DNA from 2 places in the Ensifer sp. Root142 genome. Region 1 is predicted to be linked to the other one. Evidence: predicted binding sites of a transcription regulator. Region 1 holds the regulator's gene; the other holds the start of a gene.

Region 1 (4,260 bases):
AACCGTCGGCCAGGATGACGTCGAGCACGGCGTTGCCGACAGCCATGGCAAGCGGGTTGCCGCCATAGGTCGAACCGTGCGTACCGGCGACCATGCCGGCAGCCGCCTCTTCGGTCGCAAGGCAGGCACCGAGCGGGAAGCCGCCGCCGATGCCCTTGGCGACAGCCATGATATCCGGACGGATGCCAGCCCATTCATAGGCGAAAAGCTTGCCGGTGCGGCCGACGCCGGACTGGACCTCGTCGAGGATCAGCAGCAGACCGAACTCGTCGCAAAGCGCGCGCAGCTCCTGCATGAATTCCTTGGTGACCGGGCGGATGCCGCCCTCGCCCTGGATCGGCTCGATCAGGATCGCCGCCGTCTCGTCGGTGATCGCATCCTTGAGCGCCGTGATATCGCCGAAGGGAACCTGATAGAAACCCGGGGCCTTCGGGCCAAAGCCCTCGATGTACTTCTGCTGACCACCCGCCGCGATGGTCGCGATCGTGCGTCCGTGGAAGGCACCCTCGAAGGTGATGATGTGGAACTTCTCCGGATTGCCCTTGGCATAGTGGTAGCGACGCGCAGTCTTGATCGCGCATTCGAGCGCCTCGGCACCCGAGTTGGTGAAGAAGACACGATCGGCGAAGGTGACGGCCGTCAGCCGGCGTGCAAGGCTCTCCTGGCCGGGGACCTCATAAAGGTTGGACAGGTGCCAGACCTTCTCGGCCTGCGCCTTCAACGCCTCGACCAGATGCGGATGCGCATGGCCAAGCGAGTTGACGGCGACGCCGGCGGCGAAGTCGAGATAGCGCGAGCCGTCTTCGGCGATCAACCAGACGCCCTCTCCTCGCTCGAAACGCAACGGCGCACGCATGTAGGTGTCGTAAAGCGGCGTGGTTGCAGTCATGGCGAGCCTCTCCTTCATTGCTATCGGCATCGATCCGAGCCCCTGTTGAGCGCGGCAAAAAATTAAAAATGCCGCCTTGCGGCGGCGCAGGCACTATTCCTATTTCGCAGCGCAATGTCAACAAAACCAAGCTTTGCAGTGCGGTCGGACGGGTCTGATCCATGCGACGAAAAAATCACGCGACGGGGCTTGCAAAAATGCAACGCCCACCGAGCAAGTTGGGGAAAACCAAGAAATCGATTCGGCGCGATTCGCGGGACTCTTGCCACGGAGTCCGCCGGTCAGTAGGTTAATGTTCAATTACTAGACGCATGCGGCGGGCCTAGTCACCAAAAGTGTTATCGCGTTGCAGCTCCGGAGCCTGTCCGGAGCGTGGTGAGAGATTCTGTCATCGCCAACGCTGAGAACGGAGAGTGCAGAAATGAACTGGACTGACGAGCGGGTGGAAAAACTGAAGAAGCTTTGGTCCGAGGGCCTGAGCGCGAGCCAGATCGCGGCACAGCTCGGCGGCGTCAGCCGCAATGCGGTCATCGGCAAGGTTCACCGGCTGAGCCTGCCCGGCAGGGCCAAGGCTGGCGGAACCACCGCCGCGACCCGGCCGAAGCAGCGCCCGACTTCGGCGCCGCGCGCTCCGAACTACGCTTCGCGCGTCACGACACGGACGGTTACCCGTGCGGCCGGCGCGACCGTGCTCAAGGAAGAGGTCGAAGTCGATCTCGTCGCCGAACAGGATTTCCGCATCCAGACGGATGTGGTCGTGCCAATGTCGCGCCGCCTGGAGCTGACGCAGTTGACCGAGCGCACCTGCAAATGGCCGATCGGCGACCCGCTCAAGGAAGAATTCCACTTCTGCGGCAACGATTCCCCGGAAGCTTCGCCCTATTGCACATTCCATGCGCGGCTTGCCTATCAGCCGACCTCCGAGCGCCGTCGCGCTCGCTGAGACGACCGAAAACCACATGCAGAAAAGGGGCCGCACGGCCCCTTTTTTATTGGCTGCTGCATGTTTCCCTGGTTCGTATTCGCTTCAAGGAAACATGCCGCAATTCAAGATGCAACAGCGACCTTTGCGCGTCCATTAAGATGCGCGGCGCTGCAGTGGCCGGCTGGCTCAGCTTTCGAGCGAGTAGCCGGCACCGCGAACGGTGCGGATGACATCAGGCATGCTCGAGAAATTCAGTGCCTTGCGCAAGCGACCGACATGCACGTCGACGGTGCGCTCGTCGACATAGATATCGTGGCCCCAGACGCCATCAAGGAGTTGCGAGCGCGAGAACACCCGGCCCGGCGACGACATCAGGAATTCGAGCAGGCGGAATTCCGTCGGACCAAGGCGGACCTCGCGGGTGCGGCGATGCACGCGATGGGTCTCGCGATCGAGCTCGATGTCGCCGCAGCGAAGCAGCGTCGAGAGGACCTCGGGCTTGGCGCGCCGCAGCATCGCCTTGACACGGGCCATCAGCTCCGGGGTCGAGAACGGCTTGACGACATAATCGTCGGCGCCGGTGGCAAGGCCACGAACCCGCTCGCTCTCCTCGCCGCGCGCCGTCAGCATGATGATCGGCAGGCGCTCGGTTTCCGGACGTTGGCGCAGCCGGCGGCAAAGCTCGATGCCGGAAACGCCCGGCAGCATCCAGTCGAGGATCAGGAGATCCGGGAGGCGCTCCTGTAGGCGGATCTCCGCCTCGTCTCCGCGCAGGATCGTATCAACATCGAACCCTTCGGCTTCGAGGTTATAACGCAGCAGGACACTCAGCGCCTCTTCGTCTTCGACAACGGCGATTTTCGGCAACATCAGGCAACGTCTCCTTACCCAGAGCGTCTCGCGTTCGATCGAACGCAAAGAGATGCTCGAACATATAGAATCTGGAGCACTCCGCGCGTTTTCATAGGCACGCGCGAAAACGTATAGCTTCAGACGCAGTAGAGCAGGGCCGCAACCAGGGCTGCGACCGGAGCAGGTTCATAAGCAGGCACTCGAACGTATCCGGGTCTTAAAGCGCGTCGCGATCTCTAAGATGCGCTTGTTGTGCTTTAAGTTCTTGTTTTTGCACATGTCGTTATCGCAAAACCGCTGCGCACTTTTGCGCGACATGCGTTAGTCCTTCACGGCACCCAGCGTCGACGTATTGTCGTCCTTCGGACGCTCGCCTTCCGGCTGCGCGCCCGTCGCCATGTAGTAGATCGTCTCGGCGATATTGGTGGCGTGGTCGCCGATACGCTCGATGTTCTTGGCACAGAAGAGAAGATGCGTGCAGGGCGTGATGTTGCGCGGATCTTCCATCATGTAGGTGAGCAGCTCGCGGAACAGCGAGGTGTAGATCGCGTCGATCTCCTCGTCGCGCTCGCGGATGCTGTTGGCCTTCTCCGGCGAGCGGGAAGCGTAGACGTCGAGGACTTCCTTGAGCTGCACCAGCGCAAGCTCTGCCAGGTGTTCAAGACCGCGCGCCAGCTTGCGCGGGATGCCGGAGCCGGCAACCGCGATGACACGCTTGGCGTTGTTCTTGCCGAGGTCGCCGACGCGCTCCAGATCGGACGCGATGCGGATCGATCCCATGATCTCGCGCAGGTCGGCAGCAACGGGCTGGCGCTTGGCGATGGTGACGATTGCCTTTTCGCCGATCTGGCGTTCGGCTTCATCGAGGATGGTGTCGTCGGAGATCACCTTCTGCGCCAAGGCGAGGTCAGAATTGACAAGCGCACGAACGGATTCGCCCACCATCTGCTCGGCAAGCCCGCCCATCTCGGAGATGCGGCGCGTGAGATATTTCAGTTCTTCGTCGTAGGCGGACATTATGTGCATGGACATAGTCTTCGATCCTTGCGGGCGCGTTCAGGAAACGGGGTGAAGAGGAGCTTCGGCCATCAACCGAACCGGCCCATGATGTAGTCCTGGGTACGCTGGTCATCCGGATTGGTGAACATCTTGTCGGTGTCGTTCTCCTCGACAAGATTGCCGAGGTGGAACATGGCAGTGCGCTGCGAAACACGCGCCGCCTGCTGCATCGAGTGGGTGACGATGACGATCGTGAAGTTGGTACGCAGCTCGTGGATCAGTTCCTCGACCTTGGCCGTCGCGATCGGATCGAGCGCCGAACAGGGCTCGTCCATCAGGATCACTTCAGGGCTGACGGCAACGGCGCGCGCGATGCACAGACGCTGCTGCTGGCCGCCCGAAAGACCGGTGCCCGGCTCCTGCAGGCGATCCTTCACCTCGTTCCACAAACCAGCCTTCTGCAGGCTGGTCTCGACGACTTCGTCGAACTCAGACTTGGTGCGGGCAAGCCCGTGGATGCGCGGGCCGTAGGCGACGTTGTCGTAGATCGACTTCGGGAACGGGTTCGGCTTCTGGAACACCATGCCGACGCGGG
Region 2 (4,260 bases), on a different contig from region 1:
CTTTCGGCAGGTTACCGCCGCAGCGGGCGGATCATGCCGCTTGCGAAGCCGCATCTGCGCGAGATCGCTCTTCGCCACGAGCAGGATGCGACCCGCAACTGGCGGGCAGGCGACCGCCAGTTCTTCTGGCACGTGCGCGACGAGCTGCCGTCCGGATGGCTCAGTGCCGAGGCGGCGGCTTGCGGATTGGTGTTCGATACGCTTGGCGGTCGGCTTTCTCCACGCCAGATGCTGGCGGTTCTGCGTGCGGCACTGGCGCAATCGCCGAACGTGCGGATCGTCGAGGGGACGGGCGTTCGAGCAATCCATCCGGGCCAGGGCCGCGCCGAACTCGATGACGCCACGGAAATCGCCTTCGGCCATTGCATAGTTGCTGCCGGCGTCGACAGCTTTCCGCTCGTCGATGCGCTGTCGGGACCTCTCCGTGGACCGAGCGGCACGGGGGTCAAGGGCCAGGCGGCGCTGCTTCTGGCCGATGTCGATCCGCAATTGCCCGTCATCTTCACCGACGGCGTCTATATCGTCGCCCATGACGACGGGCATATCGCGGTCGGCAGCACCAGCGAGAACAAATATGCCGATCCGCAGTCGACGGATGAACTGCTGAATGAGCTGCTGGTGCGCGCCGAGGCGCTGGTCCCGTCCTTGCGCGGGGCGGAGGTGGTCGAGCGCTGGGCCGGCATCCGGCCGAAATCGACCGGCCGGGAGCCGATCGCCGGGCGCCATCCGGATCACGAAAACCTGTCGGTCCTGACAGGCGGCTTCAAGGTGAGCTTCGGCATCGCCCACCGCCTCGCGCGCTTCGTCGTCGACGAGATCACCGGCCAGCCGTTGATCGACATTCCGGGATCCTTCTTGTGCCAGAATCACATAGCGGCACTTCGCGAGAAACATCTTTAAGCTGGCGGCATAAGAACGGCCCCGCCATCGGCGGAGCCATGTCGGGACGATCGTAAACCCGATCCTTACATCCAGTAAGGCGGCACGCCGTAATAGTCATAGACCCGGCGTCCGTTCTCGCTGTTCCAGTCGTATTCCTCGTTGCCGTGATATTTCGGCGCCCGCTCGACCTGTTCGCGAGTCACATCAGTCCGATAGCCGCCGAGGTTCTCATCATAGGTCAGCTTGGCCCAAGGCAGTGGATAGTGATCTTCCCCGATGCCGAGAAAACCGCCGAACCCGAGCACGGCATAGGCCACGCGACCGCTGCGCTTTTCCAGGATAACGCGCTCGATCGAGCCGATGTGCTTGTTGTCGGCGCCATAAACCTTCGTGCCTTCAACCTTGTCGCTGGCGATCAGGTCATGGGTTTCCTTGATCCCGGCGTCCTGAAGGTTCGCATTGTGATAGGTCACGCTTCTTCTCCATCGTTGTTTGCTACCTCAGGGGAACGGCTGGTCGGTGGGATGGTTCCGAAAAAGCTGCGGGCGCGATCCGGACGGTAATCGCGTGGTATTGCCCCTTCCACTTCGTCAAGCTGTCACGCAAATCACCTAAGACGCGGGCAATAGAGCGTCGCGTCTTCCCGGGGAGGGTATTGTTGAAGCTCTAAGATTTTGAACCTGCGCACCCTGGCGACGATCGAGATCGATTGTCGCGGGTCTGTGCCAGAACGGATTTCCGGAGCATGCGCATGCGTTACGCCATTTGTTTCACGCCGCCGATGGCCGACCCGCTTTCAACGGTTGCCGCCAGTTGGCTCGGCCGCAATGTCTATTCCGGCGAGCCCACCGAGTTACCATCGATCTCCGGATTGACCGCATCCGAGATCGCCTTCCATACGGCTGTCCCGCGTCGCTTCGGCTTTCAGGCGGTGGTGATGTCGCCCTTCCGGCTTCACCCCGATATGGACGAGGCGCAGCTACTCAAGGCGCTGATGCATTTTGCCGGCGCCCAGACGCCGTTCGAGATCGAGCGCCTGGAAGTGGCCCGGCTCGGCCACTGCTGGGGACTGATGCCGCAGATCCCGAGCACGGCGATGCATCTGCTGGCCGCCAGCATCATCCAGGAATTCGACGCGTTCCGCGCGCCGCTCAGCGAAGACGACATCGAGCGCTCCGACCCCGACAGGCTGACGGCGCCGCAATTTTCCAACCTGCATCGCTGGGGCGATCCTCATGTGATGGATGAATATCGCTTTCACATGATGCTGACCGGGCCGCTCAATCTGGACGCGATGCGCAGCATCGAGGCACCGCTTCGCGACCTGTTCGAACCATGCCTGGCGCCGCCGCTGACGATCGGCAGCCTGGCGCTGTTCGTGGAGCAGGAATCGGGCGCGCCGATGCGCGTCCACTCGCAACACCCGCTCGGCAAGATTTCGGCGGCCAAGCGGGCCGAACGGATCAAGCGGCCGGCAGCCGAGGCGACGCTTGCGCCAGGCCCTATCCCGCCACTGTCGCGGATGGTCGCCTCGCTGATGGCCGGCCGCTAACCGTCTGCACCGACGTCATTTTGTCTCGACAATCCGGTCGGCGGTGATACCGTTCCGGAAAATTCGAAGGGTGATTTGATGTCTGAGACTTCCTATCCGCGTGACCTCGTCGGCTATGGCCGCAACCCGCCCAAGGCAAACTGGCCGGGCGATGCGCGTATCGCCGTGCAGTTCGTGCTCAACTATGAAGAGGGCGGCGAAAGCTGCATCCTCGATGGCGACCTGGCCTCCGAGAGCCTGCTCTCGGAGATCGTTGGTGCACAGCCTTGGCAGGGCCAGCGCAACCTCAACATGGAATCGATTTATGAGTACGGTTCGCGCTCCGGTTTCTGGCGGCTCTGGCGCATGTTCACCAGCCGCGACGTGCCGTTGACGGTCTACGGCGTGACGTTGGCGATGGCTCGCAATCCCGAAGCGGTCGCCGCCATGAAGGAAGCGGGCTGGGAGATCGCCAGCCACGGCCTGCGCTGGCTCGAATACAAGGATTTCCCCGAAGAGGTGGAGCGCGAGCATATCCGCGAAGTCGTTCGGCTGCATACCGAACTGACCGGCGAGCGCCCGCTTGGCCTTTACCAGGGCAAGCCTTCAAGCAACACGCTGAAGCTCGTTCTCGAAGAGGGCGGGTTCCTCTATTCCTCCGATTCCTATGCGGATGAGTTGCCCTATTGGGTGGCGGGGCTGACGGCCGACAAGCCGCATCTGATCATCCCCTACACACTCGACGCCAACGACATGCGCTTTGCGACGAACCAGGGTTTCAACTCCGGCGACCAGTTCTTCACCTATCTCAAAGACACGTTCGACGTGCTCTATGAGGAGGGCAAGGAAGGCAACGCCAAGATGATGAACATCGGCCTGCACTGCCGCCTCGTTGGGCGTCCAGGCCGCGCCGCGGCGCTGGCGCGGTTCATCGACTATGTCATGTCGCACGACAAGGTCTGGGTGCCGCGGCGCATCGACATCGCCCGTCACTGGTATGAACACCACAAGCCGGAAGGGGCTCTCTGATGTCCGATCGCGACGCCTTCGTCAGCCGCTTCGGCGGCGTGTTCGAGCATTCTCCATGGGTTGCCGAACGGGCCTACGACCGGGCGGCCGCAACGGGACTTTCGGCCGGCAACGTGCACTCGGCACTTTGCCAGGCCTTTCGCGCCGGTCTGCCGCGCGAAAGGCTGGCGGTGCTGCGCGCCCACCCGGATCTTGCCGGCAAGCTGGCGATCGCCGGCAAGCTGACGGCGGACTCGACGGCGGAGCAGGCGTCGGCCGGCCTCGACCGCCTTTCGGCCGACGAGCATGCCCGGTTCACGGCGCTGAACGAGGCCTATACGCAGAAATTCGGCTTTCCCTTCATCATCGCGGTCAAGGGCCTGACGAAGAACGACATTCTCGCCTCGTTCGAAAGGCGCATTGACAATTCGACCGAAGAGGAATTTGAAACCGCCTGTGCGCAGGTGGAGAAGATCGCCCGCCTGCGGCTGCAATCCATGCTTCCAGGAGACGAAAATGCCTGACATACCCGTTCGCTATCTGCGCTCATCTTTACCGAGGGCAGTCGAACCGGACCATGCCGACGCCGCCGGCAATGAGCACCGCGGGGCGATGGCCTGATGTCGCGTATTCTTTCGATCGAACCCCTGACGCAGGATGCTTTCGCGCCGTTCGGCACGGTCATCGAGGCTGATCCGGCTTCGATGCGGTACATCAATGGCGGGACCACCGAACGCTTCCATGGCCTGGCGCGTGCCGATGTTGTCGGCGAGGGTGCCGATGTCATCATCAATATCTTTCGCGGCCAGCCGCGCGCCTTTCCTTACGCGGTGGCGATG

Evidence for each region. Region 1 encodes PhoB, which activates phosphate uptake and scavenging genes when phosphate is short. Its sites were predicted from a motif close to TGTCATNNANCTGTCAT; they were not measured.
Region 2: ASD52_RS17415 (DUF1045 domain-containing protein) is a predicted target of PhoB. The motif match lies at 1,468-1,484, and genes of this name have one in related genera.

What each region holds. Positions count from the first base shown of each region.
Region 1 covers NZ_LMFK01000012.1:248,874-253,133, reverse strand. The annotation lists gene ASD52_RS13725 (aspartate aminotransferase family protein) at 1-889, opposite strand, end outside; gene ASD52_RS13720 (GcrA family cell cycle regulator) at 1,311-1,832, shown strand; gene phoB (phosphate regulon transcriptional regulator PhoB) at 2,001-2,684, opposite strand; gene phoU (phosphate signaling complex protein PhoU) at 2,988-3,698, opposite strand; gene pstB (phosphate ABC transporter ATP-binding protein PstB) at 3,755-4,260, opposite strand, start outside.
Region 2 covers NZ_LMFK01000014.1:19,843-24,102, forward strand. The annotation lists gene ASD52_RS17405 (FAD-binding oxidoreductase) at 1-900, shown strand, start outside; gene ASD52_RS17410 (PRC-barrel domain-containing protein) at 966-1,355, opposite strand; gene ASD52_RS17415 (DUF1045 domain-containing protein) at 1,634-2,434, shown strand; gene puuE (allantoinase PuuE) at 2,513-3,442, shown strand; gene uraD (2-oxo-4-hydroxy-4-carboxy-5-ureidoimidazoline decarboxylase) at 3,442-3,945, shown strand; gene ASD52_RS17430 (ureidoglycolate lyase) at 4,042-4,260, shown strand, end outside.